Regions from separate parts of the Pseudomonas sp. HLG18 genome, predicted to be linked through region 1. Evidence: predicted binding sites of a transcription regulator. Region 1 holds the regulator's gene; each other region holds the start of a gene.

Region 1 (7,693 bases):
GTTTGGCGCTGGCGTGATGCTGGCGGCGACCGCGTTTTCGCTGATCGTGCCGGGGATTGCCGCCGCAGAAAGCCTGGGGCTGAGCCCTTGGGGCGCCAGTGGTCTGATCTGTTTCGGCATCATGCTCGGTGCTTTCGGCCTGTATCTGGTGGACCGCAAGTTGTCCGGCGCGTCACCGGAGATGCTGATCGGCAGTGTCGAGCATCCGGTGATTCCCCCACGGATCTGGCTGTTCGTGTTTGCCATCATTGCCCATAACATTCCGGAAGGCATGGCCGTCGGCGTCAGCGCTGGCGGCGGCATGCAGGACGCTGACAGCCTGGCGATGGGTATCGCCTTGCAGGACGTGCCGGAAGGGCTGGTGATTGCGCTGGTGCTGGCCGGGGCAGGGATGTCGCGGGTCAATGCGTTTCTGATCGGGGCGGCCTCAGGTCTGGTCGAACCGGTGTTCGCCCTGCTGTGTGCGTGGCTGGTCAGCCTGGCGGAATTGTTGTTGCCCCTGGGATTGGCGCTGGCGGCCGGGGCAATGTTGCTGGTGGTGACCCACGAAGTGATCCCGGAGTCGCGACGCAATGGTCACGACAAGCTGGCGAGTCTGGGATTGCTGATGGGGTTCTGTCTGATGATGGTGATGGATACGGCGTTGGGATAAGTATGGCGAGAGAGAACGCTCTCGCCAAAATGGACTTTCAGCCGCCTTCGTCGAAGTAGTTGTTGATCAGGGCGACGAGTGCATCCATGGCTTCCTGTTCCTGATGACCCTCGGTACTCAGGTAGATTTTGGTGCCCTTGCCGGCCGCGAGCATCATCATCGCCATGATGCTTTTGCCATCAACCGTGGTTTCGGGGGTGCGACCTACTCTGATCGTGCAGTCGGGATACTGACCCGCCACGCCCACGAACTTTGCCGACGCCCGGGCATGCAGTCCCAGTTTGTTGATGATTTCGATTTCCAGAGCAGGCATCGCGGTGTGAATCCTTTAGCTGAGGTCGCGGTGGCGGACCTGGACGTTTTTCAGGGTTTTCTGCAGGGCCTGACCCAGACGTTCGGTCAGGTAGACGGAGCGGTGATGCCCGCCGGTGCAGCCAATGGCAATGGTCACGTAGGCACGATTGCTCGCAGCGAAGCGCGGCAGCCATTTGAACAGATAGGCGTAGATGTCCTGAAACATCTCTTCGACTTCCGGCTGCGCCGCCAGGTACTCGGCCACCGGCTCATCGAGCCCGGACTGTGCGCGCAGCTCCGGTTTCCAGTACGGGTTGGGCAGGCAGCGTACATCGAACACCAGATCCGCATCCACCGGCATGCCGCGTTTGAAACCGAACGACTCCACCAGAAATGCCGTGCCCGGTTCAGGCTGGTTCAGCAGCCGCAGCTTGATGGTGTCGCGCAACTGATACAGGTTCAGATTGGTGGTATTGACCTTCAGGTCGGCCAGATCGGCGATGGGGCCCAGCAGGGCGGTTTCATCGTCGATTGCCTCGGCCAGCGAACGGTTGGCGCTGCTCAGCGGGTGACGGCGACGGGTTTCCGAGAAACGCTTGAGCAGGGTTTCTTCGTCGGCGTCCAGGTACAGGACGTCGCACTGGATGTGTCGACTGCGAACTTCTTCAAGCAACTCCGGGAAGCGCGAGAGGTGGCTTGGCAGGTTGCGTGCATCGATCGATACCGCGACCAGTGGTTGAGACAGTTCAGTATGAATCAGCGCGCGCTCCGCCAGCTCCGGCAACAGGCCGGCCGGCAGATTGTCGATGCAGTAGTAACCGTTGTCCTCAAGGACATCCAGTGCGGTGCTTTTGCCCGAGCCGGAACGGCCACTGACGATGATCAAGCGCATGTTTAGTGCCCGTTTTGCTCGTCCAGGACAACCTGATACAAGGCTTCGTTAGTCGTGGCGCGACGCAGTTTCTCGCGCACTTCCTTGCGGTCGAGCATGCTGGCGATCTGGCGCAGCAGCTCCAGGTGCGCATCGGTGGCAGCTTCCGGGACCAGCAACACGAACAGCAGGTCGACCGGTGCGCCATCGATGGCATCGAAATCTATTGGGGCTTCCAGGTGCATCAGGGCACTGATGGGCGATTCACAGCCCTTGAGGCGACAGTGGGGAATGGCGATGCCGTTGCCAAAACCCGTCGAGCCGAGTTTTTCACGGGCAATCAGCGCCTCGAAGACATCTTGCATCTCCAGATCCGGGACTTCCCGGGCGATCAGGTTGGCAATTTGTTCGAGGGCTTTCTTTTTACTGCCGCCCGGCACGTTCACCAGGGAACGGCCGGGGGTCAGGATGCTTTCAAGTCGGATCATGGGGGTGGGGGTTATCGACCGGTAGCGCCCTGGAGCAGGCTCTGGGTCTTTTCCTTATGCTTTTTGAGTTGTTTATCAAGCTTGTCGGTCAGCGCGTCGATCGCTGCGTACATATCGGTATGTTCCGCGTTTGCGACGACCTCGTTGCCGGGAATATGCAGCGTGGCTTCGATTTTCTGCTTCAGCTTTTCGACGCACATCGTGACTTGCACGTTGGTGATCTTGTCGAAATGTCCCTCAAGCCTCTTGAGCTTTTGCTCAACGTACTCACGGAGAGGTTGGGTAACTTCCAGTTGGTGTCCACTGATGTTGACTTGCATACAGCTTCTCCTTCGTTGCCAGTGCATAAAGCGGCAGGCCGAAGAGCCTGCCACTGGAACGCTGTAACGTGGCTTACATCAACCGCTTGCGTTCGCTCGAAGGCGCGATTCCCAGGGATTCGCGGTACTTGGCGACGGTGCGGCGAGCCACCTGAATGCCTTGTGCCTCCAGTAAACCAGCGATCTTGCTGTCACTCAACGGCTTTTTCTGATTTTCCGCGGCGACCAGTTTCTTGATGATCGCGCGGATCGCCGTGGACGAGCATTCGCCGCCTTCGGAGGTGCTGACATGGCTGGAGAAAAAGTATTTCAGTTCATATATGCCCCGCGGGGTATGCATGAATTTTTGCGTGGTCACCCGGGAAATCGTCGACTCGTGCATACCCACCGCTTCAGCGATGTCGTGCAGCACCAGTGGCTTCATGGCTTCGTCGCCGTACTCCAGGAATCCGCGCTGATGTTCGACGATCTGAGTGGCTACCTTCATCAGGGTTTCGTTGCGACTCTGCAGACTCTTGATGAACCAGCGGGCTTCCTGCAACTGATTGCGCATGAAGGTATTGTCGGCGCTGGTGTCGGCGCGGCGCACGAAACCGGCGTATTGGGCGTTGACCCGCAGGCGTGGCACGGATTCCTGGTTCAGCTCGACGAGCCAGCGCTCGTTGTCCTTGCGCACGATCACGTCGGGTACCACGTATTCGGCTTCGGTGGACTCGATTTGCGAGCCGGGGCGCGGGTTGAGGCTCTGGACCAGTTCGATGACCTGGCGCAGTTCATCTTCCTTGAGCTTCATGCGCCGCATCAACTGGCTGTAGTCGCGGCTGCCGAGCAGGTCGATGTAATCGGTGACCAGACGCTTGGCTTCCGCCAGCCAGGGGGTCTTGGTCGATAGCTGGCGCAATTGCAGCAGCAGGCATTCACTCAGGTTGCGGGCGCCGATGCCGGCGGGTTCAAACTGCTGGATGCGATGCAGGACGGCTTCGATCTCGTCCAGCTCGATGTCGAGTTCCGGATCAAATGCGTCGAGGATTTCTTCGAGGGTTTCGTCGAGGTAGCCCTGATTATTGATGCAGTCGATCAGGGTGACAGCGATCAGGCGGTCGGTGTCGGACATCGGCGCCAGGTTCAGTTGCCACAGCAAGTGGCTTTGCAGGCTTTCACCGGCAGAGGTGCGGGTGGTGAAATCCCACTCGTCGTCATCGCTGCTGGGCAGGCTGCTGGCGCTGGTCTGGTAGACATCTTCCCAGGCGGTGTCCACAGGGAGTTCGTTGGGGATGCGCTCGTTCCATTCGCCGTCCTCGAGATTGTCGACCGTCGGCGCGGTTTCCTGATAGGAAGGTTCCTGGATCTCGGTGTTGGGTTTCTGTTCGGCGTTGTCGGCCAGCGGGTCGGAATTGTCGAAGTCGTCGCCGTCTTCCTGGCGTTCGAGCATCGGGTTGGATTCCAGCGCCTCCTGGATTTCCTGTTGCAGATCCAGGGTCGACAATTGGAGCAGGCGGATGGCCTGTTGCAGCTGCGGTGTCATCGTCAGCTGCTGGCCCATTCTCAAGACTAGCGATGGTTTCATGGCAGGGGCTTAACACCTTATTCGCCGGCGCTATGCGCCATCCACTACAGGGCGCCGGAGCGCCAAACTTAAGCAAATTATATGCCTGAAACTGTCGTGTTTGCCTAGAGCGCTGTAACAATAAAAGCCTATAAAAATGCGCTTCAACGTTACAGCACCCGGACGGCCGCTCGAATACCGTCGCGCTTACAGGCGGAACTCGTGACCCAGGTACACTTCCTTCACCAGATCGTTGGCGAGGATGGTCGCGGAGTCGCCTTCGGCAATCAGTTGGCCGTCGTTGACGATGTAGGCTGTTTCGCAAATATCCAGCGTCTCGCGGACGTTGTGGTCGGTGATCAGCACACCGATGCCCTTGGCCTTGAGGTGGTGGATGATCTGCTTGATGTCGCCCACGGAGATCGGGTCGACACCGGCGAATGGTTCGTCGAGCAGAATGAACTTCGGTGCCGTAGCCAGTGCGCGAGCGATCTCCACGCGGCGGCGCTCACCACCGGACAGGCTCATGCCGAGGTTGTCGCGAATGTGGCTGATGTGGAATTCCTGCAGCAGGCTTTCCAGCTCCTTGCGACGACCGGCCTTGTCGAGCTCCTGACGGGTCTCGAGGATGGCCATGATGTTGTCGGCGACCGACAGTTTGCGAAAGATCGACGCTTCCTGCGGCAGATAACCGATACCGGCTTTCGCGCGACCGTGCATGGGCTGGTGACTGACGTCCAGGTCGTCGATCAGTACGCGACCCTGATCGGCCTGAACCAGGCCGACGATCATGTAGAAGCACGTGGTCTTGCCGGCGCCGTTCGGGCCGAGCAGACCGACGATCTGACCGCTGTCAATCGACAGGCTGACGTCGCGCACGACCTGGCGGCTTTTATAGGCCTTGGCCAGGTGCTGAGCTTTCAGAGTTGCCATTACTGGGTTTTCTCGTCGGTTTTCTTCTTCGGCTGGATCACCATGTCGATGCGCGGACGCGCTTCGGTGACCTTGCTGCCAGTGGCTCGACCGGCGCTGGCCAGTTTTTTCACCGTGTCATAGACGATTTTCTCGCCCTGAGTGGTGTTGTTGTCCTTGTCGACGACTTTTGCCTTGTCGATCAGCACGACGCGGTTCTGCGCAGCGTGGTACTGAATCGTCACGCCCCAGCCCTGGACGGGTTTGGCATCACCGGCAGTCTGCAGCTGCTCGAAGTAGGCGAGGTTGCCCACCGAAGTCACGACGTCGATGTCACCGTTAGGCGCACGGGTCATGGTCACGGTGTTGCCTTTGACGATCATCGAGCCCTGGGTGATGATCACATCGCCCTTATAGGTCGCGATGCCATTCTTGTCATCGAGCTGAGCGTCGTCAGCCTGGATGCGGATCGGTTGCTGACTATCGTTCGGCAGAGCCCAGGCGCTCACGCTTCCCAGTGCTGCGCCCAGACTGAGCAAAATAGGGAGGGTTTTAACGAGCCTCATACTGTCCTCTTACGTTCGATAGCAGGTGTATCCTGCTTTCCTTCAAATACGCTTTCATTCCCACGCCGGTCGATACACCGCCAGCGCCGTCGATTCTAACGGGTTGCTGGGTCTGCGCATATTGCTGCTGAGGGAACACCGTCATTCGGGTGCTGGTGATCAGGGTGTCGCGGTTCTTTTCGTCGGTACGCTTGATCCGGACCGAGTCGATCAGTTCGACTTCGGTGCCTCCGGAGTTCACTTCGCCGCGCTCGCTGGTCACGTGCCACGGGAAGTCGGTGCCGCGGTACATGTTCAGGTCGGGCCGGGTGACCAGTGTAATGTCGGTCGCCTTGACGTGCTCGGCCTTCTCGGACGTCATTTCGTACTGCACCTTGCCATCTTCCAGATACTGCAAGGTGTGGGTGTTGGTCGCGTACCAGTCGATCGGGCTTTCTGCTGCGGAGACAGGAGGCTTGTCGAGGAAGCGTTCCGGGCTGATGTTCCAGTAGCCGACTGCGCCGAAAATCGCAGCGATGCAACCGAACAGCAGTATGTTGCGAAATTTTTTGCTAAACATGGTTTGACTCACAGGTACGCGTTGTTGGCGGCATCGAGGCTGCCCTGGGCGCGCAGGATCAGTTCGCAGAATTCGCGGGCGGCACCTTCGCCACCGCGGGCCTGAGTGACGCCGTGAGCGTGCTCGCGCACAAAGGCCGCGGCGTTGGCTACAGCCATGCCGAGTCCCACTCGACGGATCACCGGCAGGTCGGGCAAGTCGTCGCCGAGGTAAGCCACTTGTTCATAGCTTAGGCCCAGTTGCTCCAGAAGACCGTCGAGAACCACCAGTTTGTCTTCACGACCCTGAAACAGGTGCGGGATACCCAGGTTCTTTGCCCGACGCTCGACCACCGGAGTCTTGCGACCGCTGATAATGGCGGTCTGTACGCCGGCGTTCATCAACATCTTGATGCCCTGGCCATCGAGGGTATTGAACGTCTTGAATTCGCTACCGTCTTCAAGGAAGTACAGGCGCCCGTCGGTGAGAACACCGTCGACGTCGAAAACCGCCAGTTTGATGGCTTTGCCGCGTTGCAGCAGATCGTTGCTCATTTACATCACTCCTGCGCGCAGCAGGTCGGAGAGGTTGAAGGCGCCGATCGGGCGATCGTCCTCGTCCACGACGACAAGTGCGTTGATTCGATGGTCTTCCATGATTTTAAGGGCTTCGGCAGCGAGCATTTCGGCGCGGGCGGTCTTGCCATGTACGGTCATCACCTGGTCGATGGTCGCGCTGTGTACATCAATGCTGCGATCCAGCGTGCGGCGCAGGTCGCCGTCGGTGAAGATCCCGGCAAGCCTGCCGTCGGCTTCGAGAATGACGGTCATGCCCAGACCCTTGCGGGTCATTTCCATCAGGGCGTCCTTGAGCAGGGTGCCGCGCTGTACCTGCGGCAGCTCTTGACCTGCGTGCATGACGTTTTCCACTTTCAGCAGCAGGCGACGGCCGAGTGCGCCACCCGGGTGGGAAAAGGCGAAATCTTCGGCGGTGAAGCCGCGGGCTTCCAGCAACGCGACGGCCAGGGCATCGCCCATGACCAGGGCGGCAGTGGTCGAGGAGGTCGGCGCCAGGTTCAGCGGGCAGGCTTCGTGCTCGACGTGAACGTTGAGATTGACTTCTGCGGCTTTGGCCAGTGGCGATTGCGGGTTGCCGGTCACGCTGATCAGCTGGATGCCCAGCCGCTTGATCAGCGGCAGCAGGGTAACAATCTCGTTGGTGGAGCCGGAGTTCGACAGGGCCAGGATCACGTCATCACGGGTGATCATGCCCATGTCGCCGTGACTGGCTTCGGCCGGGTGCACGAAAAATGCCGGGGTGCCGGTGCTGGCCAGGGTCGCGGCAATCTTGTTGCCGATGTGCCCGGACTTGCCCATGCCGACCACGACTACACGGCCCTTGCTGGCCAGAATCATCTCGCAAGCGCGTACGAAATCGGCGTCGATATGGGGCAACAAGCCTTGTACGGCTTCCACTTCGAGGCGGATGGTGCGTTGTGCCGATTGA
Region 2 (7,693 bases), 700 kb from region 1:
CCTGGTGTTCGTCAAAGGATTCTTCGGTCATGGCGGGCTCGGCTTCAGGCAGTGTGGAAAGCGCATGTTAGCGCTTTCCACACGGTCTGTACGGCGGGTATTACTTACTCTTCGCTGTCGGCCGGACGGCTTTCGGCGGCTTCTTTCGGCTCGGGCTGTTGGGCGCCGGCTTGTTGCGTGGTCGTCTGCTCAGTTTCGTGCAGGCTTGGGAAGGGGAGATTCGGAATCTCGTGCATGGTTGCGCTCCTCGCTAAGTCTGTTGATAGATCTGGTAGATCCGCGCTTTCAGAAAGCCTGCGAAGGATACAGCAGGAAAAGTGACAAACAGATTTTTAAATCCATTTGTTTCGACGGGCGGGATTGTCTAGACAAGTGCGACAGGGTGACGCAGGGCAAATGTGGGAGCGAGCCTGCTCGCGATAAGTGCTTGTCAGTCGACATTTGTGCTGACTGATGCACCGCTGTCGCGAGCAGGCTCGCTCCCACAATTGGGGTTATTTGCAGACGTTGGCGATCGCTTCGGCCAGCAGGTCGAGGCGCGTCGCATCAATCCCGGCGACGTTGGCCCGGCCCGAGCTGACCATGTAAACGCTGTGATGCTCGCGCAGGTTTTTCACTTGTTCCGGCGACAGGCCGGTGTAGGAGAACATCCCGCGTTGCACGCCAATGTGCGCAAAACGCTCGCGCAGACCGTGCGGTTCCAGCGCTTGCACCAAGCCACTGCGCAACTGGGCGATGCGCAGACGCATGGCTTCCACTTCGTCGGCCCAGCGGCGTTTCAGCTCCGGGTCGGCGAGGATCGTGGCGACGACAGCGGCGCCGTGATCCGGTGGCGTCGACCACAGGTTGCGGGCGATGTGGGCCAGTTGACTGCGGATGTCGATGAGCTTGTCAGCGCTTTTCGCGCAGACGATCAGCGCACCGGTGCGGTCGCGGTACAGGCCGAAATTTTTCGAGCAGGAACTGGTGATCAGCAGCTCGGGCAACTCGGCGGCGAACAGCCGGGTTGACCATGCATCCTGCTCCAGACCATCGCCGAAACCCTGGTAGGCAAAGTCGATCAGCGGCAGCAGGTTGCGGCTGCGCACCACGTCCAGCACCCGCTGCCAGTCGTCGTGACCCAGGTCGAAACCGGTCGGGTTGTGGCAGCACGCATGCAGCAGCACCACATCACCTTTCGGCACTTCATTGAGCGCGGCGAGCATTGCATCGACGTCGAGACGGTTGTCGCTGCCGACGTACGGGTAATGGCTGATTTTGACCCCGGCAGCCGCGAAAATCGTTTCGTGGATCGGCCAGGTCGGGTTGCTCAGCCATACGCCTTTGCCCGGCAGGCATTGCGCGATGAAATCCGCTGCCAGACGCAGGGCACCCGTGCCGCCCGGGGTCTGGGTGGCGCCGGCACGTTGCTCGGCGATCAGTGCCGAATCGGCACCGAGCACCAGCTCATTGATGACTTTGCCGAACAGCAGATTGCCATGGCCACCGATGTAGGTCTTGGTGTCCTGGCTCTCGACCAGACGCGCCTCGGCGATTTTCACCGCCTCGGGGATCGGCGTCAGGCCCTGGGCATCCTTGTAGACGCCCACGCCGAGGTCGAACTTGCGCGGGTTGGAATCCTGCGCGTAGGCCTCCATCAGGCCGAGGATCGGGTCGCCGGGCACCCGGCCGATGGCGTCGAAGTGCATTACTTGCGTCCTTCTGCAGTCTTGGCCACTTCGTCAGTGCGCGCGGCCATGATGAAGTCGTTGCGGTGCAGGCCTTTGATCGAGTGGCTCCACCAGGTCACGGTGACTTTGCCCCATTCGGTCAGCAGGCCCGGGTGATGACCTTCGGCCTCGGAGATCTCGCCGACGGCGTTGGTGAAGGCCAGAGCGTGCTTGAAATTCTTGAACAGGAAGACTTTTTCCAGCTGCATGATGCTGTCACGCACTTCGATGTTCCAGTCAGGGATCTGCTTGATCAGGATCGGCAGTTCTTCATCGCTGACTTGTGGGGCATCGGCACGGCACGCTTCGCAATGGGCTTGGTTCAAAGTGGACATGGTTTGATTCCTGAGATCGGATGTCTTTTTTATAAGAGCTGTTACGGTCGTCAATGTCGTCACGCTAAACCAAAGCCGCGACGACTGACAGACTCACTTGTAAGTAAAAGCCACGGTTCACGCAGCTTTTGGTTTCGGTGGAAACTTCGGTGCGTGCAGACCCAGCTGCATGCCTTGCTTGACCATGGCCATGATGTCTTCGTGAGCCAGGTCGAACAGGCGCTTGAGGTTCGGCAGGACAAAATACAACGGTTGCAGGATGTCGATGCGGTACGGCGTGCGCATGGCTTCCAGCGGATCGAAGGCCTGATGCTCGGGCTCGTCCGACAGCGAATAAACGGTTTCTTTCGGCGAAGAAAGGATGCCGCCGCCGTAGATGCGTTTGCCTTGCGGGGTGTCGACCAGGCCGAACTCGATGGTCATCCAGTACAGACGCGCCAGATAAACGCGTTCTTCCTTGGTCGCTTGCAGGCCGAGCTTGCCGTAGGTGTGGGTAAATTCGGCGAACCACGGGTTGGTCAGCAGAGGGCAGTGGCCAAAGATCTCGTGGAAAATGTCCGGCTCTTGCAGGTAGTCCAGTTCTTCACGGGTGCGAATGAACGTGGCCACCGGAAACTGCTTGCTGGCGAGCAATTCGAAAAAGGTCTGGAAGGGGATCAGCGCCGGGACGCGGGCAACCTGCCAACCGGTGGTCTCGCCGAGCACCTTGTTGATCTCGCCCAGTTGCGGGATGCGGTCGTGGGGCAGGCCGAGTTTTTCGATACCGTCCAGGTATTCCTGGCACGCCCGACCCTCGATCACTTTCATCTGGCGGGTGATCAGCGTGTTCCACACCGCGTGTTCTTCGGCGGGGTAGTCGATAAAACCTTGCGCATCGGGCTCGCGGGCCACGTATTGCGTCTGCTTCATACTGCTCTCCTGCGAGGGGAATTCGTTCTTGTTATGTCCTGCGATGGACTGAGAAATACCCCAGCGCGTGCCGTGTTGCACCAGGTTGATGGCCGGTCAGGCAGGAAAAGTCTCTTTGAGTCGTAAATTTTTCGTTACGATTTGTGCGATAAGTCGTGATTACGGTGATTGGCGGGTTTGAAATGGCCAGTGTCTGTCACATAATCTTGACGACTATCTTGCGGGCGGCAGAGAAAAATCCGCCCCTTTACCTGTTTCGGGCCTTTATATGCGTATCAAAGTCCACTGCCAGAACCGTATCGGCATTCTGCGCGACATCCTCAATCTGCTGGTGGAGTACGGGATCAACGTCGCCCGCGGTGAGGTCGGCGGTGAACACGGCAACGCGATCTATCTGCATTGCCCGAATCTGATCAACCTGCAGTTCCAGGCGCTGCGACCGAAATTCGAGGCCATCGCCGGGGTCTTCGGTGTCAAGCGTGTCGGGTTGATGCCCAGCGAGCGCCGACACATGGAGCTGAATGCGCTGCTCGGTGCGCTGGAGTTTCCGGTGCTGTCGATCGACATGGGCGGCTCCATCGTTGCCGCCAACCGGGCGGCGGCGCAGTTGCTCGGGGTTCGGGTCGACGAGGTGCCGGGGATTCCACTCTCGCGTTATGCCGAAGACTTTGACTTGCCGGAGCTGGTGCGCGCCAACAAATCGCGAATCAACGGCATGCGGGTCAAGGTCAAGGGCGACATCTTTCTGGCCGACATCGCCCCGCTGCAATCGGAGCACGACGACAGCGAGGCCATGGCCGGTGCCGTGCTGACCTTGCACCGGGCGGACCGCGTCGGCGAGCGCATCTATAACGTGCGCAAGCAAGAGTTGCGTGGCTTCGACAGCATCTTCCAGAGCTCGAAAGTGATGGCGGCGGTGGTGCGCGAAGCCCGGCGCATGGCGCCGCTGGATGCGCCTCTTCTTATTGAGGGTGAAACCGGAACCGGCAAGGAGTTGCTGGCGCGTGCCTGTCACCTGGCGAGTCCGCGCGGGCAGTCGCCGCTGATGGCGCTCAACTGTGCGGGGCTGCCGGAGTCGATGGCCGAGACCGAGCTGTTCGGCTATGGCCCCGGCGCCTTTGAAGGGGCGCGGGCCGAAGGCAAGCTCGGATTGCTTGAGCTGACGGCGGGCGGCACGCTGTTCCTTGATGGCGTTGGCGAAATGAGCCCGCGCTTGCAGGTGAAATTGCTGCGCTTCCTGCAGGACGGCTGCTTCCGGCGTGTAGGCAGTGATGAAGAGGTTTATCTGGATGTGCGGGTGATCTGCGCCACCCAGGTGGATCTGTCGGAGCTGTGTGCGAGAGGGGAATTTCGCCAGGATCTGTATCACCGTTTGAACGTGCTGTCGCTGCACATTCCGCCCTTGCGCGAATGCCTCGACGGTTTGACGCCGCTGGTCGAGCACTTCCTCGATCAGGCCAGCCGACAGATCGGTTGCCCGCTGCCGAAACTGGCGCCGGCGGCAATGGACCGGCTCAGTCACTACCATTGGCCGGGCAACGTTCGGCAACTGGAGAACGTGCTGTTTCAGGCGGTGTCGCTGTGTGATGGCGGGACGGTCAAGGCCGAACATATTCGTCTGCCGGACTATGGCGTGCGTCAGCCGCTTGGCGACTTCTCGCTGGAGGGCGGGTTGGACGAGATTGTCGGGCGCTTCGAGAAAGCGGTGCTGGAGCGACTGTATTCCGAACATCCAAGCAGTCGGCAGCTGGGCAAGCGGCTCGGGGTTTCGCACACCACGATTGCCAACAAGCTGCGTGAGTACGAAGTCGGCAAGGAGTCAGGCAACGTCTGATCACGCCCACGCAGATCGTTCCCACGCTGATCCCCCCACGCAGTGTGGGAACGATCAATTGATAAGGGTCAGGTGTTTGCCGCCAAGCGGCATGACACCGCCGGTTTTTCGTCTTCGATACATTTCCCCAAACCCCGCCATTTCCCTCAAGTCCTTTGTTTATCGGGTCCCTGGCCGCCAGAAAAAAGTTGGTCTGCAAATTGCTTGTGGGTCAGCAGTACAGCGGTGGGCGGCAAACGTCCGGCATGCAGAGGAAAGAGTGTGGACAAGTACCTTTATGTGGCAATGACCGGCGCCAGCCAGAACGCACTGGCGCAAAAGGCTCATGCCAACAACCTGGCGAACATCTCCACCAATGGTTTTCAGCGCGACCTGGAGCAGGCGCGTTCGATGCCGGTGTTCGGTGACAGCTTTCCGGCGCGTGCGTTTGCCATGAGCGAGCGGCCCGCCACCGATTTCACGCCGGGCTCGCTGGTGCAGACCGGGCGTGACCTCGACGTGGCCGTCAGCGGCAACGGCTTCATTGCCGTGCAGAACCCCAACGGCGGCGAAAGCTACGTGCGCACCGGCAGCCTGAACATCGACGCCCTCGGCGTACTGCGCGCCGGCAACGGCATGCCGGTGCTGGGCAATGGCGGTCCGATTGCCATTCCACCGGAGCAGCAGGTGGAAGTCGGTGAAGACGGCACCATCAGTATCCGTGCGATGGGCGAAGGCCCGCGCGTCATGGCCGAAGTCGACCGGATCAAACTGGTCAACCCGGACATCAAGAACATGAACAAGGGCCTGGACGGTTCGATTTACACCAAGGACGGCCAGCCTGCGCCGGCCGACGCCAACGTCAAACTGGTGTCGGGTTTCCTGGAGTCGAGCAACGTCAATGCCGTGGAAGAGATGACCTCGGTGCTGGCCCTGGCCAAGCAGTTCGAGTTGCACGTCAAGATGATGAACACCGCCAAAGACGACGACCAGGCCATGGCTCGGGTCTTGCAGATCAGCTAATTATCAGAACGTCGCGCCGTAAAACAGGCGCACGAGGAGAATCGAATGCTTCCGGCTCTATGGGTTGCCAAAACCGGTCTGTCCGCCCAGGACACCAACCTGACCACCATTTCCAACAACCTGGCAAACGTGTCGACCACGGGTTTCAAACGTGACCGCGCCGAGTTCCAGGACCTGCTGTATCAGATCAAGCGTCAGCCAGGCGCCCAGTCGACCCAGGACAGCGAACTGCCGTCGGGTCTGCAAGTGGGTACCGGTGTGCGCATCGTCGGCACCCAGAAAAACTTCACCGCCGGTAGCCTGCAAACCACCGAGCAGCCGCTGGACATGGCCATCGATGGTCGTGGCTTCTTCCAGATCCTGCAGCCGGACGGCACCACGTCCTACACCCGTGACGGTACTTTCCACCTCGACTCCAATGGCCAGATCGTCAACGCCAGCGGTTTCGCGCTGGAGCCGGCGATTGTCATCCCGAACAACGCCCAGACCTTCACTGTCGGCCGCGACGGCACCGTATCGATCACCGTTGCCGGCAACCCGGCCGCCCAGGTGATCGGCAACCTGCAAACCGCCGACTTCATCAACCCGGCCGGTTTGCAAGCGGTGGGCAACAACCTGTTCCTGGAAACCGCCGCTTCCGGTGCGCCGCAAGTCGGCACTCCGGGCCTGAACGGTTTCGGCACCACCCTGCAGAACACCCTGGAAACCTCCAACGTCAGCACCGTGGAAGAGATGGTCAACATGATCACCACCCAGCGCGCGTACGAGATGAACTCCAAGGTGATCTCCACCGCCGACCAGATGCTCTCGTTCGTAACGCAGAATCTGTAATCAAGTCTATGAGGCGGTCATGAGGCCGCCTGCAACACCGTGAGGTAAGGGTCATGAAGCGCTTCGTATCTGTTCTGGCATTGGGTGGGGTGGTCTCGCTCGCGGGCTGCGTCGCTCCGACGCCCAAGCCCAATGACCCTTACTACGCTCCGGTGTTGCCGCGTACGCCGTTGCCGGCGGCCGCCAACAACGGCTCGATCTATCAGGCCGGTTTCGAACAGAACCTGTACAGCGACCGCAAGGCGTTCCGGGTCGGTGACATCATCACCATCACCCTGAACGAGAAGACTCAGGCCAGCAAGAACGCCAACTCGCAAGTGGCCAAGAACAGCAAGACCGGCATCGGCCTGACTTCGCTGTTCGGCGGCAGTGGCACCACCAACAACCCGTTGGGTGGTAACGATCTGAGCCTGGACGTCGGCTACAGTGGCGACCGTGCGACCAAGGGCGACAGCAAGGCGGCCCAGGGCAACACCCTGACCGGTTCGATCACCGTGACCGTCGCCGATGTGCTGCCCAACGGCATCATCGCCGTGCGCGGCGAGAAGTGGATGACCCTCAATACCGGTGATGAGCTGGTGCGGATCGCCGGTCTCGTACGCGCCGATGACATCGCCACCGACAACACGGTGTCGTCGACCCGGGTCGCCGATGCGCGCATCACCTATTCGGGCACCGGTTCGTTTGCCGATGCGAGTCAGCCAGGCTGGTTCGACCGTTTCTTCCTCAGCCCGCTGTTCCCTTTCTAGGTGGCTACGTTGAATTTCAAGAGCCTCATGCTCGCTGCGGCGTTGATGTCCGCAGCCTTTGGTGCCCACGCCGAGCGGCTGAAAGATATCGCCAGCATTTCCGGCGTGCGTTCCAACCAGTTGATCGGCTACGGCCTGGTGGTCGGGCTTAACGGCACCGGCGACCAGACCACGCAAACCCCGTTCACCCTGCAGACCTTCAACAACATGCTCTCGCAGTTCGGCATCAAGGTGCCGCCGGGATCGGGCAACGTGCAGCTGAAAAACGTCGCGGCGGTGTCGGTCAGTGCCGATCTGCCGGCGTTCGCCAAACCGGGTCAGCAG
Region 3 (7,693 bases), 2.7 Mb from region 1:
ATCGAGCTGCTTGACCTCGATTTCGTAACGGCCTTCCGTTTGACTGGTAGCCAGATAGTCTTCTACGGTGAATTCAAGAAAGCCCTGAGTGACGCCGATAAGCATGTCAGGCAAGGTAACCGCATCAGCACTGGCAGGGCTGCCCGCAAAAAACAGGCAAACGGCGGACGCCGCGCAAAGTCCTCTGCGGATAGGGGATGTCAGGCGTCGGAAAAATGTCGTTTGAATGTTCATACGAGTTAAAAAGCAAGCGCCGTGCCGTTTAGCAATGAATGTGCGTCGCAACAACACTTGGCGTTGGTGTAGGAGTCTGGGCATGGCTGGTGTAATGGATTCGGTGAACCAGCGCACGCAACTGGTAGGGCAGAATCGCCTGGAGCTGCTGTTGTTCCGTCTCGACGGCCAGCAGCTCTACGGGATCAACGTGTTCAAGGTTCGGGAAGTGCTGCAATGCCCGCAACTGACGCTGATGCCCAAGTCCAGTCCTGTCGTGTGCGGGGTGGCGAATATCCGGGGGGCGACCATTCCGATCCTTGATCTGGCAATGGCGACCGGTTCCGGGGCGTTGAAAGACAAGAACAGTCCGTTCGTGATCATCACGGAATACAACACCAAGACCCAGGGTTTCCTGGTGCGCTCGGTGGAACGTATCGTCAACATGAACTGGGAAGAGATCCATCCGCCACCCAAGGGGACCGGTCGCGATCATTACCTGACCGCTGTGACTCGGGTGGACAATCAGTTAGTCGAAATCATCGACGTCGAAAAGGTGCTGGCGGAAGTCGCACCGACACCGGAAGCGATTTCGGTCGGCGTGGTGGATGTCGAGACCCAGAGCAAGGCGCTGTCGCTGCGGGTACTGACGGTCGATGACTCGTCGGTGGCGCGCAAGCAGGTGACGCGTTGCCTGCAGACGGTCGGTGTCGAAGTGGTGGCGTTGAACGACGGCAAGCAGGCGCTGGATTACCTGCGCAAGCTGGTCGATGAGGGCAAGAAGCCGGAAGAAGAGTTCCTGATGATGATTTCCGACATCGAAATGCCGGAGATGGACGGGTACACCCTGACGGCGGAAATCCGTGGCGATCCTCGCATGCAAAAGCTTCATATCATCCTGCATACTTCGTTGTCGGGTGTGTTCAACCAGGCGATGGTCAAGAAGGTCGGTGCCGATGACTTCCTGGCCAAATTCCGTCCTGATGACCTGGCATCCCGGGTAGTCGACCGGATCAAAGCAGCAGATATCAGCTAGGGGCCTTTTGCCCCTGGCGTTCAACACGATTTAAGAGGCGGCATCATTTGTCTACGGGTAATTTGGATTTCGAACAGTTCCGGGTCTTCCTGGAAAAAGCCTGTGGCATTTTGCTCGGTGAAAACAAGCAGTACCTGGTGTCGAGCCGTCTCAACAAACTGATGGAGCAGCAAGGCATCAAGTCCCTGGGTGAGCTGGTACAGCGCATCCAGACACAGCCGCGCAGCGGTTTGCGCGAGCAGGTGGTCGATGCCATGACGACCAACGAAACCCTGTGGTTTCGCGACACCTATCCGTTTGAAGTCTTGAAGAACAAGGTGCTGCCCGAGGCAATCAAGGCGGCTCCCAACCAGCGTCTGCGGATCTGGTCGGCGGCCTGCTCGTCGGGTCAGGAACCCTATTCGCTGTCGATGTCGATCGACGAGTTCGAGCGGACCAACATCGGTCAGTTGAAGATGGGCGTGCAGATCGTCGCCACCGATCTGTCCGGCAGCATGCTGACCAACTGCAAGACCGGCGAGTACGACAGCCTGGCGATCGGTCGCGGCTTGTCCGCCGATCGTCTGCAGCGCTACTTCGACCCGAAAGGGCCCGGACGCTGGGTAATCAAGGCGCCGATCAAGAACCGGGTGGAATTCCGCTCGTTCAACCTGCTCGACAGCTACGCAAGCCTGGGCAAGTTCGACATCGTGTTCTGCCGCAACGTGCTGATCTACTTCTCCGCCGAGGTGAAGAAAGACATCCTGTTGCGCATTCACAGCACGCTGAAGCCGGGCGGCTATCTGTTCCTTGGCGCTTCCGAAGCGCTGAACGGTTTGCCGGATCATTACCAGATGGTCCAGTGCAGCCCGGGAATCATCTACCAGGCGAAGTGATCAAGACCGGCAACACAAGAAACGGGAGTCCTCAGGGCTTCCGTTTTTTTATGCCTGAAGGTTTTGCCGTTGGCGGCAGGCGGCAGAAAAGCGGCAGCCGGCGGAAACCGGTTGCCGCTTTTCTGGCATTGCCGCGTCGTCTGTTCAGTGCAAAGCCCCGTAATCCGGGGCTTTCTAAAGCTGGCACGACGCTTGCTATAACCCTGTTACGAAAAATCCGGTCACCTGAAGGTTCCCGACATGAGCATCAGCTTCGATAAAGCGCTCGGCATTCACGAAAAGGCTTTGGGCTTCCGCGCCCAGCGTGCCGAAGTGCTGGCCAACAACATCGCCAACGCCGACACCCCGAACTACAAGGCTCGGGATCTGGACTTCTCCAAAGTGCTCGAAGCACAGAGCCAGAAGAACGCCAATGGCACCATCGCCCTGAACATGACCAACAGCCGTCACATTGAGGCTGAGGGCCTGGGCAATGGCGACGAGTCGCTGATGTATCGCACGCCGATGCAGCCGTCGATCGACCAGAACACCGTGGATGCCCAACTGGAACAGTCGAACTACGCGCAAAACGCCGTCGGCTTCCAGGCCAGCTTCACGCTGCTCAACAGCAAATTCAAAGGGCTGGTGTCAGCCCTGCGCGGAGAGTAATCCATGTCCCTGTCCAGCGTTTTCAACATTGCCGGCAGCGGCATGAGCGCCCAGACCACGCGTTTGAACACCGTGGCTTCGAACATCGCCAACGCCGAGACCGTCTCGTCGAGCATCGACCAGACCTACCGTGCCCGTCACCCGGTATTCGCCACCATGTTCCAGGGTGGTCAGAGCGGCGGCAGCAATTCGCTGTTCCAGAACCAGGACGCGGCAGGTCAAGGCGTGCAGGTCCTGGGCGTGGTCGAAGACCAGAGCAACCTCGAAGCGCGCTACGAGCCGAATCATCCGGCAGCCGACGCCAAGGGCTACGTCTACTACCCGAACGTCAACGTGGTGGAAGAAATGGCTGACATGATTTCCGCGAGCCGGTCGTTCCAGACCAACGCCGAAATGATGAACACCGCCAAAACCATGATGCAGAAGGTACTGACCCTCGGTCAGTAATAAGGGGCGACTGCCATGAGCGTTACCGATACCACCAGCAGCCTGACGATGAAGGACATACTGGCCAACTCTTCGAAGAAGACCAGTAGCACCACCGCCGGCGGCATTGCTTCGGCCACCAACAGTGCGACCGGCGGCCAGGCCCTAGGCAAGGATGCGTTTCTGCAACTGCTGGTGACCCAGCTGAAGAACCAGAACCCGCTCGACCCGCAGGACAACAGTGCATTCGTTGCGCAGTTGGCGCAGTTCAGCAGCCTCGAGGGCATCACTACCCTCAACAGTACCGTCAGTTCGCTGGCCGGCAACTACAACTCCTCGCAAGCGTTGCAGGCGTCGTCGCTGGTCGGCCGCAATGTGATCGTGCAGACCAACACGGTTCAACTGGACGATCCGAGCAAAGGCATGACCGGTTCGGTCACCGTCCCGTCGTCGATTGCCGGCGGCACCGTCACCATCACCGACAGCAGTGGCGCGACGATTCGCACCATCGATCTGGGCAGTCGCGCCGCAGGTGCCGCGAGCTTCACATGGGACGGCAAGGACAAGGACGGCAACCTGGTGAAAACCGGTAACTACACCGTCAAGGCCAACGCCTCGATCAATGGCACCGCGACCGACCTGGCGACCTATCTGCCAGCCACGGTCACCAGCGTGACCATCAGCCAGACCGGCGGTGAGCTGATGCTCAACCTGTCCGGCAAGGGCACCGTTGCTCTGTCCAAAGTACAAACCATTGGTATATAGAGCCGACTAACCGGCACAAAGGAGTGGAATATGTCTTTCAATATCGGCCTTAGCGGTCTCTATGCAGCCAACAAGCAACTGGACGTGACCGGCAACAACATCGCCAACGTCGCGACCGCCGGTTTCAAATCCTCCCGCGCGGAATTCGAAGACGTATATTCGTCGACTCGTCTGGGCAGCGGCAGCAAGGTCATCGGTAACGGTGTGCGCCTGGCCAACGTTTCCCAGCAGTTCACCCAGGGTGACATCAACAACACCGGCAACGTGCTGGACATGGGCATCAACGGCTCCGGCTTCTTCACCATGAGCAACAACGGCTCGATTTCCTACACCCGTGCCGGTACGTTCAAAGTTGATAACAACGGTTACATCACCAACACCGACTACACCTCGCGCCTGCAAGGTTACGGTGTGGATTCCAACGGCAAGATCCTCAACGGCGTACTGACCGACCTCAAGATCGACACCTCGAACCTGGCGCCGAAGTCCACTTCGCTGGTGACGTCGACGATCAACCTGGACTCGTCCGCGCCGAAGATCATTGATACCGGCGCCAGTGCTGTCGTGTTCGACCCGACCAAGATCGAGACTTACACCAAGCAATTCAGCACCCCGATCTATGACAGCCAGGGCAACTCGCACGTCATGGATCAGTACGTGGTGAAAACCGGTGACAACATCTGGAAGGTATACACCCTGGTGGACGGTCGTAACCCGGATGCTACCGGCAGCGATCCGAAAACCACCCCGCCAGTTGCATCCACCATGACGTTTGACTCGAGTGGCAAACTGACTCAGATCAGCACGCCTGACCCGGCGAACCCGGGGACCCCGATCATCAGCAGTGACCTGGTCCTGAGAAACTGGAAGCCGGGCACCGTGACCAACGGCACCTTTACGCCGAACGGCGCGGCCGCCAACCCGAATGGCGTGACCATTTCCATGGCCAAGACCACTCAGTACAACGCTGACACCGCCCGTTCGATCCCGACTCAGGATGGCTACGCCACCGGCCAGATCACCAACCTGACCATCGACGGTACCGGCACGCTGTTCGCCAACTTCAGCAACAACCAGAGCAAGGCCATCGGTCAGGTCGCGCTGGCCAGTTTCACCAACGAGCAGGGCCTTCAGGCGATCGGCGGCACCAGTTGGAAAGAAACCTATGCTTCGGGTATCCCGGGCTACGACGCGCCGAAAACCGGTACGTTGGGTGAGGTGGTATCCAACTCGCTGGAAGAGTCGAACGTCAACCTGACCAACGAGCTGGTGGACCTGATCAAGGGCCAGAGCAACTATCAGGCGAACGCCAAGACCATTTCCACCCAGAGCACCATCATGCAGACCATCATTCAGATGACCTGATTTTTGGTTGTTCAAGGAGCCCCTCTTTTGAGGGGCTTTTTTTTGTTTGCCGTGGCGTCCTGGTAGACGACCATGCTTTAGTTGATTGGATGAATATCCGTTTCTTGGGGGGTGGCGGCTGGCGGTTTCGCCCTGACGTCGCCCGAAGATCAAAAGCGGTACTCGAGCTAACGCTCATTGTGGTGAGTGGTGGAAAGGCAAAGCTGGGGTGGTGAGGGCGTTTTTGCTTTTTTCGCGGGCAAAAGAAAACCCCCGACAAACCGGAGGTCTGTCGGGGGTTTCTCGAATCGGGCGTTTCGCAACGCCCGATTCAGCTCAGCTTACTGGCAAGCTTCGCAATCCGGCTCGTCGATGGCGCACGCCTTCGGCACTGGAGCAGGGCCGGCAGGCGCTGCCAGGACCGAATCGTCACCGTGGTTGCCGCCGCTGGAAACAGCGTTCAGCTTGCCGGTGTTGATGGTCGACTTCTCGGTGCTGGTCGCGGCCAGGGCACGGAGGTAATAGGTGGTTTTCAGACCACGGTACCAGGCCATGCGGTAGGTCACGTCCAGTTTCTTGCCCGATGCGCCGGCGATGTACAGGTTCAGCGACTGGGCCTGGTCGATCCACTTCTGACGACGGCTGGCGGCGTCAACGATCCACTTGGTGTCCACTTCGAACGCGGTCGCGTAGAGCTCTTTGAGTTCCTGCGGGATGCGCTCGATCTGCTGAACCGAACCGTCGTAGTACTTCAGGTCGTTGATCATGACCGAATCCCACAGACCGCGAGCCTTCAGGTCGCGAACCAGGTACGGGTTGATCACGGTGAATTCGCCCGACAGGTTCGATTTCACATACAGGTTCTGGTAGGTCGGTTCGATCGACTGCGAGACGCCGGTGATGTTGGCGATGGTCGCGGTCGGTGCGATGGCCATGATGTTCGAGTTACGGATGCCTTTCTGAACACGGGCGCGAACCGGTGCCCAGTCCAGGGACTCGGTCAGGTCGACGTCGATGTACTTCTGGCCACGTGCTTCGATCAGGATCTGTTGCGAATCCAGCGGCAGAACGCCTTTGGACCACAGCGAACCCTGGAACGTCTCGTACGAGCCGCGCTCGTCAGCCAGGTCGCAGGAAGCCTGGATCGCGTAGTAGCTGACCGCTTCCATCGACTTGTCGGCGAACTCGACAGCAGCGTCGGAACCGTAAGGGATGTGCTGCAGGTACAGCGCGTCCTGGAAGCCCATGATGCCCAGGCCGACCGGACGGTGGCGGAAGTTGGAGTTCTTCGCCTGCGGTACCGAGTAGTAGTTGATGTCGATCACGTTGTCGAGCATGCGCACGGCGACGTCGATGGTGCGCTTGAGCTTGGCGGTGTCCAGCTTGCCGTCGACGATGTGGTTCGGCAGGTTGATCGAGCCCAGGTTGCAGACCGCGATCTCGTCCTTGTTGGTGTTCAGGGTGATCTCGGTGCACAGGTTCGAGCTGTGAACGACGCCGACATGCTGCTGCGGGCTGCGCAGGTTGCACGGGTCCTTGAAGGTCAGCCATGGGTGGCCGGTTTCGAACAGCATCGACAGCATCTTGCGCCACAGGTCTTTGGCCTGGATGGTCTTGAACAGCTTGATCTTGCCCGGGTACTCGGTCAGGGCTTCGTAGTACTCGTAGCGCTCTTCGAAGGCCTTGCCGGTCAGGTCGTGCAGGTCCGGTACTTCGGATGGCGAGAACAGGGTCCACTTGCCGTCATCGAAGACACGCTTCATGAACAGGTCAGGGATCCAGTTGGCGGTGTTCATGTCGTGGGTACGACGACGATCATCACCAGTGTTCTTGCGCAGCTCGATGAACTCTTCGATGTCCATGTGCCAGGTTTCCAGGTAGGCACACACAGCGCCTTTGCGCTTGCCACCCTGGTTGACGGCGACGGCGGTGTCGTTCACCACTTTCAGGAACGGAACCACGCCTTGCGACTTGCCGTTGGTGCCCTTGATGTACGAACCCAGTGCACGAACCGGCGTCCAGTCGTTGCCCAGGCCGCCGGCGAATTTCGACAGCATGGCGTTGTCGTGGATCGCGTGGTAGATGCCCGACAGGTCATCCGGCACGGTGGTCAGGTAGCAGCTCGACAGCTGTGGACGCAGGGTACCGGCGTTGAACAGGGTCGGAGTCGATGCCATGTAGTCGAACGAGGACAGCAGGTTGTAGAACTCGATCGCACGGTCTTCTTTCTGCTTCTCTTCGATCGCCAGGCCCATGGCCACGCGCATGAAGAAGATCTGCGGCAGTTCGAAGCGCACGCCATCCTTGTGGATGAAGTAACGGTCGTACAGGGTCTGCAGGCCCAGGTAGGTGAATTGCTGGTCGCGCTCGTGGTTGATCGCCTTGC
Region 4 (7,693 bases), 940 kb from region 1:
TCGGCCTCGACCCTCGCTCGAGAAGCGCCGGTTGTCTCACCCGATTGCCCGACAATAAAAATCCGGCCTGCACGCCAAGGTCGAACGGGAGCTGCCATGCGCCACGCGCCTAGCGACACGATTACCTGGGGCATGATGCTCCGCAAACTGCCGATGATCGCCAAAGCCATTCCTCGGGTGGTGAAAGGCATGAAGGTGGCCAACGTCAAGGATCCGACCCAAACCTGTGGCCTGGGCTGGACATTCGAACAAGCGACCCTGCGCAATCCCGATGGCCCCGCGCTGCTGTCGGGCGAGGTGGTGCTGAGTTATTCACAGGTCAACCAGTGGGCCAACCGCATCGCCCACTACCTGATCGGGCAGGGCATCGGCAAAGGCGATGTGGTGGCGGTGTTCATCGAAAACCGCCCGGAACTGCTGGTGACGATTCTGGCGCTGGCCAAGGTCGGCGCCGTCAGCGCGCTGCTCAACACGTCGCAGACCCGCGACACGCTGATCCACAGCATCAATCTGGTGGCGCCGGTGGCGATCGTCGTCGGGGAAGAATTGCTGCCAGCCTTCGCGGCGGTGCGCGAGCAAGTGACGATTGCGCCGGTCCGCACCTGGTTCGTGGCGGATCAGGACACTTTCAGTCACCCGGGCATCGCCCCGCAGGGTTACACCAATCTGATCAGTGCCAGCGCCGACGCACCTGTCGACAACCCGGCCAGCAGCCGGCAGATCTTCTTCGATGACCCGTGCTTCTACATCTACACCTCCGGCACCACCGGCTTGCCCAAGGCCGGGGTGTTCAAGCACGGACGCTGGATGCGCAGTTCGGCAAGCTTCGGCATGATCGCCCTCGACATGCGCCCGGACGACATCGTCTATTGCACTTTGCCGCTGTATCACGCCACCGGGCTTTGCGTGTGCTGGGGATCGGCGGTCAATGGCGCGTCGGGCTTCGCGATTCGCCGCAAGTTCAGCGCCCGGCAGTTCTGGAACGACGTGCGTCGCTACCGCGCAACCACCATCGGTTACGTCGGTGAGTTGTGCCGCTATCTGGTGGATCAGCCGGTCAGCAGCGATGACAGCCGCCATGACGTGCGCAAGATGATCGGCAACGGTTTGCGGCCCGGTGCGTGGGCCGAGTTCAAGACCCGGTTTGCGGTGGATCACATCTGTGAACTGTACGCGGCCAGCGACGGCAATATCGGCTTCACCAACATCCTCAATTTTGACAACACCATCGGTTTCTCGCTGATGGCCTGGGAGCTGGTCGCCTATGACCAGGACAGCGGTGAACCGATTCGCGGTGCCGACGGCTTCATGCGCAAGGTCGATCGGGGCGAGCGGGGTCTGTTGCTGGCCCGGATCGACGACAAGGCGCCGCTGGACGGCTACACCGATCCGCAAAAAACCGCCAAGGTCGTGCTGCAGGACGTGTTTGCCAAGGGGGATCGCTTCTTCAACACCGGCGACCTGCTGCGCAACATCGGTTTCGGTCATGCGCAGTTTGTCGACCGCCTCGGTGATACCTACCGCTGGAAGGGCGAGAACGTCTCGACCACCGAGGTCGAGAACCTGCTGCTCCAGCATCCGCACATTTCCGAAGCCGTGGCCTATGGCGTGGAAATCCCCAACACCAATGGCCGCGCCGGCATGGCGGCGATCACCCCGGCCGAGTCGCTGGCGACCCTGGATTTCGCCGAACTGCTGGCCTTCGCCCGCCAGCGCATGCCGGCCTATGCCGTGCCGTTGTTCTTGCGGGTCAAGGTGAAGATGGAAACCACCGGTACCTTCAAATATCAGAAGACGCGCTTGAAAAACGAAGGTTTCGATCCCGGCCTGACGGGCGATGATCCGATTTATGCCTGGCTGCCAGGGACCGAAACCTACGTGCAGGTCACGGATGAAATCCTTGCCGACATCCGGGCAGGCAAGTACCGCTATTGATATTGGCTATCGGCAGCCTTGGAAAAAAGGGGATGACAGCTATCGCCGCGCTCGGGAAACTATCGGCTTTCCGATTGACCGAAAGTGGAGTTGCCCCATGTCCGACCAAAGCCGCCAGATGACCCCCGAAGAAGCTGCCGAATTCACCGAGCAGGTATTCAACAAGGCGCGCGAGGGCGATGCGGTGATGCTGGATCGCCTGATTACTGCCGGTCTGCCGGTGAACCTGACCAACAGCAAGGGCGACACCTTGCTGATGCTCGCCAGTTACTACGGCCATGTGGACGCGGTGCAAGTGCTGCTCAAGCACAAGGCCGATCCGGAGCAACGCAATGGCAACGGCCAGAGCCCGATTGCCGGCGCGGCGTTCAAGGGGGATCTGGCCGTGGTCAAGGCTCTGGTCGAGGGCGGGGCGCAGATTGAAGGTGCCTCTTTCGACGGCCGCACGGCGCTGATGATGGCGGCGATGTTCAACCGGGTTGAAATCGTCGACTACTTGATCGACCAGGGCGCCGATCCGAAAGCCACGGATGCCAATGGCGTCACCGCCCTGGACGCCGCCCGGACCATGGGCGCCGTGGACACCACCGCGCAGCTGGAAAAACTGCTGGGCTGAAGCCGCTGGCCGGAACCCGCTCTGTGGCGAAGGCGAGAATGCGCTATCCTTCGCGCCCTCAAAATTCCCTTCGCCACAGGATCCGCCCCATGAAAGCCGCACTCGCCGAACTCATCAGCAAAATCAGCTCCGGCTGCATGGGCGAAGACGAGATTCTGAAAGTCGCGGATGAAGCGGCACAGGCCTACGCCGATGCAGACGCTTTTCTGACCGCCAACCCGGACATCAACTACGACGACACTTTCCCGATTCCGCTGGGTGAGTGGGTGGTGGTCGGCAGCCTGCCGGAGACCGTGCTGTTCCAGGCCGACACCTACGTTGATCTGTTCGCGCAGATCGTTGCTTCGTTCGGCCCGGGCGTCGAGTTCAACCTCAAGCCCAAGCAACTGGCCAAGACCGAAGCGCTGACCGCGCTCAACCGCATCCAGGTGCAGATGAGCAGCCTGAACAAGGAAAACGGCGGCTACACGCTGATGAACTTCAGCCAGTTGCTCGACGACGAGCTGCAAGTGGTGCTGGTCTACGGCAACGATGTGCCGCGAGTGCTGGAACTGTGTGCCGAAGTCGGCATCGCCGCTGCGCCGTCGCTGGAAGCCCTGAAGGTCGCCGTGCACGTCTGAACGCAATAAAAGGGAACCCTGCGCGCGACCGTCTATCCTAAAAGTGCATGCCACTATTCTGGAGCGACACCATGGGTTCCACGTTCAACGGCCTGATCGGCCTGATCATTCTTGCCCTCGATATCTGGGCGATCATCAACGTGCTGAAGAGCGGCGCCGAGACCGGGATGAAAATCCTCTGGGTGCTGTTGATCATCCTCCTGCCGGTGCTGGGCCTGATCATCTGGGCGATTGCCGGGCCGCGGGGCAATGTGCGGATCTGACCGTTCGCACCAAGGATTGCGCGGGGCCGATGAACTGAGGTTCGACCTGTCATCTTCGGCAACGTAGAATGCGCGCCTTTCCCGGGCAATCGAACCTGACGATTGGCGCCCGCGCATTCATCGGAGCACTTCACCATGACCGTCACCAAGACCAGCGAATACCTGGAAACCCTCTACGAAGGCTACGGCCAGCGTTTTCGCATGGAAAAACTGCTGCACGAAGTGCGCACCGAGCACCAGCACCTGGTGATCTTCCAGAACCCGCGCATGGGCCGGGTGATGGCGCTGGACGGCGTGATTCAGACCACCGAAGCCGATGAGTTCATCTACCACGAAATGCTCACGCACGTGCCGATCCTCGCCCACGGCACCGCCAAACGCGTGCTGATCATCGGCGGTGGCGACGGCGGCATGCTGCGCGAAGTGACCAAGCACGCCAGCGTCGAGCACATCACCATGGTCGAGATCGACGGCACCGTGGTCGATATGTGCAAGGAATTCCTGCCGAACCACTCCAAAGGCGCGTACGACGACCCACGCCTGAACCTGGTGATCGACGACGGCATGCGTTTCGTCGCGACCACCACTGAAAAGTTCGACGTGATCATTTCCGACTCCACCGACCCGATCGGCCCGGGCGAAGTGCTGTTCTCGGAAAACTTCTACCAGGCCTGCCACCGCTGCCTGAACGAGGGCGGCATCCTCGTGACCCAGAACGGCACGCCGTTCATGCAGATCGAAGAAGTGAAAACCACCGCCGGCCGCCTGCGTAGCCTGTTCCCGGACTGGCACTTCTATCAGGCGGCCGTGCCGACCTACATCGGCGGTTCGATGACCTTCGCCTGGGGCTCGACCAACCCGGCCTACCGCAAGCTGAGCCGTGAGGTTCTGCAACAACGCTTCATCGGCAGCGGCATCGTCACCCGTTACTACAACCCGGAAATCCACATCGGCGCCTTCGCCTTGCCGCAATACGTGCTGCAAGCGGTAAACAAGCCAAGCAACGACTAAAAGCACTGTAAACCCCCTGTGGGAGCGGGCTTGCTCGCGAAGGCGTCTTATCATTCAACGTAGAGTTGACTGGTCGTTCGCTTTCGCGAGCAAGCCCGCTCCCACATGGATAGCTTTTTTTTCATGTTCGGCGGATGTAAACCTTTTGAACGATCAATCCTGACAAAAGTCGAGATAGATGTAAGCCCATTTGCGGGTTTGTTCGAGGAGGCTCCGATGTCAAAGTGGAAAGTCACTTTCGTGGACGATCACGGTGAAACGATCGACGAAGTCTTCGAGTGCGAGGAATGCCCCAGCCATGAACGGGCAGCCCGCCTCATCAAGGAACGATTGCTGCCGGTCGCCGCCGAGCTTGACCTGAACGATCTGGAAGGGCGCACCGCCGATGCCGGCGTAAAAAGCCTGAAAACCCAGAACAGCATCGAAATCCGCAGCATCACCCCAATCTGAATCTTCATTTTCTTCATGTACCAGGCCTTGGCAGCGGCTCTATCTTGGGGCTACTCTGCAAGCGAGATCAGCGAAAGGATCGCTAAGGTCTGGTCTTGTCAGCTACATGCTTGTTTCCCGCGTGCAACCACGTTGCCGAAGTACTTAGGCCAAAGGCCCGGGGCGGGAATACGGAAAGTCTATCCATCTATGCGAGGGGGACGATTCATGAGCACAGCCTATCAAGAAGACATCAGCAGCAACGTACTGCGCCGCATGAAAGAAGGCGGTTTCGATTTTTCCCGATTCCATCCCATCGAGTTCTACGCCATTTTCCCGGACGAGGAGCGGGCGCGCAGGGCGGCAGGCAAATTTCGCGGTGAATCCATCAATGCCCAGGTCAGTGCGCGCGACGACGGCGCGTGGTCCCTGGAATTGAGCAAGGTCATGTACGCAACCTACGACGACATTGGCGATTTCGAGCAGGGCTTTTCGGCGGTGGTCGAGCCCTTGGGCGGTATTATCGAAGGCTGGGGCGTGAAACAGGAGATCCGCAACCGGCACCGTTTGAACTGATCACTCTCGCAACACGTCGAGCAACGGCTGACCTTCGGGTCGGCCGTTGTCGTTTCTGTCTCCTGAACGCTCCATGGCAAAACCCTGAAACAAGAATCCGGCGCAAAAAAAAGCCACCTGAGGGGGTGGCTGAAAGGGAAGACCGGAAGGAGAGGGAACCGGTCAGGGTTACGGTCGGGAGGGCTGCCGAGGCAAGCCGGATCAGTGAGGCTGCGTACTTCGTCAGCGACGTTTTTGCAGCGGATGCGCGGATTATCCGCAGCCGGCGCCGGGCAGTGAAATCAACTCTGACTATGCTGGTGATAGGCGACGGGACTGCGTCGCAATGAAGCGGGGGCGATCAGGTTGGGGCATTTGCCGCACAGGAATGGTGCGGTGCGTGTGGCGTGAATATCCAACCGATTGAAATCAAAGCGTTTATGCCGATGGCACGGGCCTTGCGAAGGCCTGTATGTCCGGAGTGACAAGGAGTACGGCATGATCCGCACCTATTTTGATGAGATGTACGATGCCGGCGGCCAGATCCGCCCGCATTACCGGGAGTTTGCCCGCTGGCTGGCCGAGACACCTGACGAGCTGCTGGCCCAGCGGCGACGCGAGGCCGATCTGCTGTTCCATCGCGCCGGGATCACCTTCACGCTCTACGGGGACGAGCAGGGGACAGAGCGTCTGATTCCCTTCGACACCATTCCGCGCAGCATTCCGGCCAGTGAATGGCGGATCGTCGAGCGCGGCTGTATTCAGCGGGTCAAGGCGTTGAACATGTTCCTCGCCGATCTTTACCACGAGCAGCGCATCATCAAGGCCGGGATCATTCCTGCCGAGCAGGTGCTGGCCAACGAGCAATATCAGTTGGCGATGCAGGGGCTGGATCTGCACCGCGATATCTATTCGCACATCTCCGGCGTCGATCTGGTGCGCGACGGCGACGGCACCTATTACGTACTCGAGGACAACCTGCGTACGCCCAGCGGCGTGAGCTACATGCTCGAAGACCGCAAGATGATGATGCGCCTGTTCCCTGAACTGTTCGCGGCCCAGCGCATCGCCCCGATCGACCATTACCCGAACCTGCTGCTCGACACCCTGAAAAGCTCAAGCCCGATCGACGACCCGAGCGTCGTGGTGCTGACGCCGGGCCGGTTCAACAGCGCGTTTTTCGAGCATGCGTTCCTGGCCCGGGAAATGGGCGTGGAACTGGTCGAAGGCGCCGATCTGTTCGTGCGCGACGACAAGGTCTTCATGCGCACCACCGACGGCCCGAAAGCGGTGGACGTGATCTACCGCCGGCTCGACGACGCGTTCCTCGACCCGCTGGCCTTCCGCCCGGATTCGATGCTCGGCGTACCAGGGCTGCTGTCATCGTATCGCTCCGGCAATGTAGTGCTGGCCAATGCCATCGGCACCGGCGTGGCGGACGACAAATCGGTGTACCCGTTCGTCACCGAGATGATCCGTTTCTACCTCGACGAAGAGCCGATCCTGAAGAACGTGCCGACCTGGCAATGCCGCAACCCGTCTGAACTTTCCCATGTGCTGGCCAATCTTCCGGATCTGGTGGTCAAGGAAACCCAGGGTTCCGGCGGTTACGGAATGCTCGTGGGGCCGGCGGCGACGACCGCGGAAATCGATGCGTTCCGCGAGCGGATCAAGGCCAAGCCCCACGCGTACATCGCGCAACCGACGCTGTCGCTGTCGACCTGTCCGACTTTTGTCGAAAACGGCATTGCGCCGCGCCACATCGACCTGCGCCCGTTCGTATTGTCCGGTCGTGAAACCCGGGTCGTACCCGGCGGTTTGACCCGTGTCGCCCTGCGTGAAGGCTCTCTGGTGGTGAATTCATCCCAGGGCGGCGGAACCAAGGACACCTGGGTGGTCGAGGATTGAAGGAAGCCTGCCATGTTAAGTAGAACTGCCTCGGATCTGTACTGGATGTCGCGTTACCTGGAGCGGGCGGAAAACCTCGCACGGATGCTCGATGTCAGCTATTCGCTGTCGCTGATGCCGCAGGACGGCCGTGGCGACGGTTTGCACGAACTGGCGATGCCGTTGCTGATCACCGGCACGCTGGACGATTACCTGGAACGCCACGGCGAATTGCATGCCGAGCGATTGCTGCACTTCTTCGCCCTCGACGCGGCTAATCCGGCGAGCATCTACAGCTGTCTCGGCGCGGCGCGAGCCAGCGCCCACGCGGTGCGCGGGCGAATCACCGCCGACATGTGGGAGAACATCAACGCCAC

What was found. The regulator sigma-54, encoded in region 1, starts transcription at its own class of promoters, with help from an activator protein. The targets are predictions, from matches to a motif close to ANTGGCATNNANNTTGCTNT.
Region 2: a site for sigma-54 is predicted at 4,975-4,994, ahead of ACSPX5_RS02655 (flagellar basal body rod protein FlgF). Genes of this name have one in related genera too.
Region 3: a site for sigma-54 is predicted at 2,304-2,323, ahead of flgB (flagellar basal body rod protein FlgB). Genes of this name have one in related genera too.
Region 4: a site for sigma-54 is predicted at 5,875-5,894, ahead of ACSPX5_RS03840 (circularly permuted type 2 ATP-grasp protein). Genes of this name have one in related genera too.

Annotation. Positions count from the first base shown of each region.
Region 1 covers NZ_CP195831.1:6,184,421-6,192,113, forward strand. Annotated here, with positions in the region: gene ACSPX5_RS28225 (ZIP family metal transporter) at 1-652, shown strand, start outside; gene ACSPX5_RS28230 (HPr family phosphocarrier protein) at 690-965, opposite strand; gene rapZ (RNase adapter RapZ) at 981-1,838, opposite strand; gene ptsN (PTS IIA-like nitrogen regulatory protein PtsN) at 1,841-2,305, opposite strand; gene hpf (ribosome hibernation-promoting factor, HPF/YfiA family) at 2,317-2,625, opposite strand; gene ACSPX5_RS28250 (RNA polymerase factor sigma-54) at 2,699-4,192, opposite strand; gene lptB (LPS export ABC transporter ATP-binding protein) at 4,379-5,104, opposite strand; gene lptA (lipopolysaccharide transport periplasmic protein LptA) at 5,104-5,649, opposite strand; gene lptC (LPS export ABC transporter periplasmic protein LptC) at 5,636-6,208, opposite strand; gene ACSPX5_RS28270 (KdsC family phosphatase) at 6,217-6,741, opposite strand; gene ACSPX5_RS28275 (KpsF/GutQ family sugar-phosphate isomerase) at 6,742-7,693, opposite strand, start outside.
Region 2 covers NZ_CP195831.1:555,377-563,069, forward strand. Annotated here, with positions in the region: gene ACSPX5_RS02625 (hypothetical protein) at 1-31, opposite strand, end outside; gene ACSPX5_RS02630 (hypothetical protein) at 105-236, opposite strand; gene ACSPX5_RS02635 (amino acid aminotransferase) at 495-1,688, opposite strand; gene ACSPX5_RS02640 (4a-hydroxytetrahydrobiopterin dehydratase) at 1,688-2,044, opposite strand; gene phhA (phenylalanine 4-monooxygenase) at 2,162-2,998, opposite strand; gene ACSPX5_RS02650 (sigma-54-dependent transcriptional regulator) at 3,222-4,787, shown strand; gene ACSPX5_RS02655 (flagellar basal body rod protein FlgF) at 5,049-5,789, shown strand; gene flgG (flagellar basal-body rod protein FlgG) at 5,835-6,620, shown strand; gene flgH (flagellar basal body L-ring protein FlgH) at 6,674-7,369, shown strand; gene ACSPX5_RS02670 (flagellar basal body P-ring protein FlgI) at 7,397-7,693, shown strand, end outside.
Region 3 covers NZ_CP195831.1:3,531,130-3,538,822, reverse strand. Annotated here, with positions in the region: gene flgA (flagellar basal body P-ring formation chaperone FlgA) at 1-234, opposite strand, end outside; gene ACSPX5_RS16245 (chemotaxis protein CheV) at 317-1,249, shown strand; gene cheR (protein-glutamate O-methyltransferase CheR) at 1,297-2,124, shown strand; gene flgB (flagellar basal body rod protein FlgB) at 2,365-2,772, shown strand; gene flgC (flagellar basal body rod protein FlgC) at 2,776-3,219, shown strand; gene flgD (flagellar hook assembly protein FlgD) at 3,235-3,963, shown strand; gene flgE (flagellar hook protein FlgE) at 3,994-5,328, shown strand; gene ACSPX5_RS16215 (ribonucleoside-diphosphate reductase subunit alpha) at 5,649-7,693, opposite strand, start outside.
Region 4 covers NZ_CP195831.1:792,060-799,752, forward strand. Annotated here, with positions in the region: gene ACSPX5_RS03800 (hypothetical protein) at 1-98, opposite strand, end outside; gene ACSPX5_RS03805 (long-chain-acyl-CoA synthetase) at 97-1,935, shown strand; gene ACSPX5_RS03810 (ankyrin repeat domain-containing protein) at 2,033-2,551, shown strand; gene ACSPX5_RS03815 (hypothetical protein) at 2,641-3,171, shown strand; gene ACSPX5_RS03820 (PLDc N-terminal domain-containing protein) at 3,243-3,434, shown strand; gene speE (polyamine aminopropyltransferase) at 3,570-4,445, shown strand; gene ACSPX5_RS03830 (hypothetical protein) at 4,662-4,895, shown strand; gene ACSPX5_RS03835 (ribonuclease E inhibitor RraB) at 5,103-5,450, shown strand; gene ACSPX5_RS03840 (circularly permuted type 2 ATP-grasp protein) at 5,928-7,337, shown strand; gene ACSPX5_RS03845 (alpha-E domain-containing protein) at 7,350-7,693, shown strand, end outside.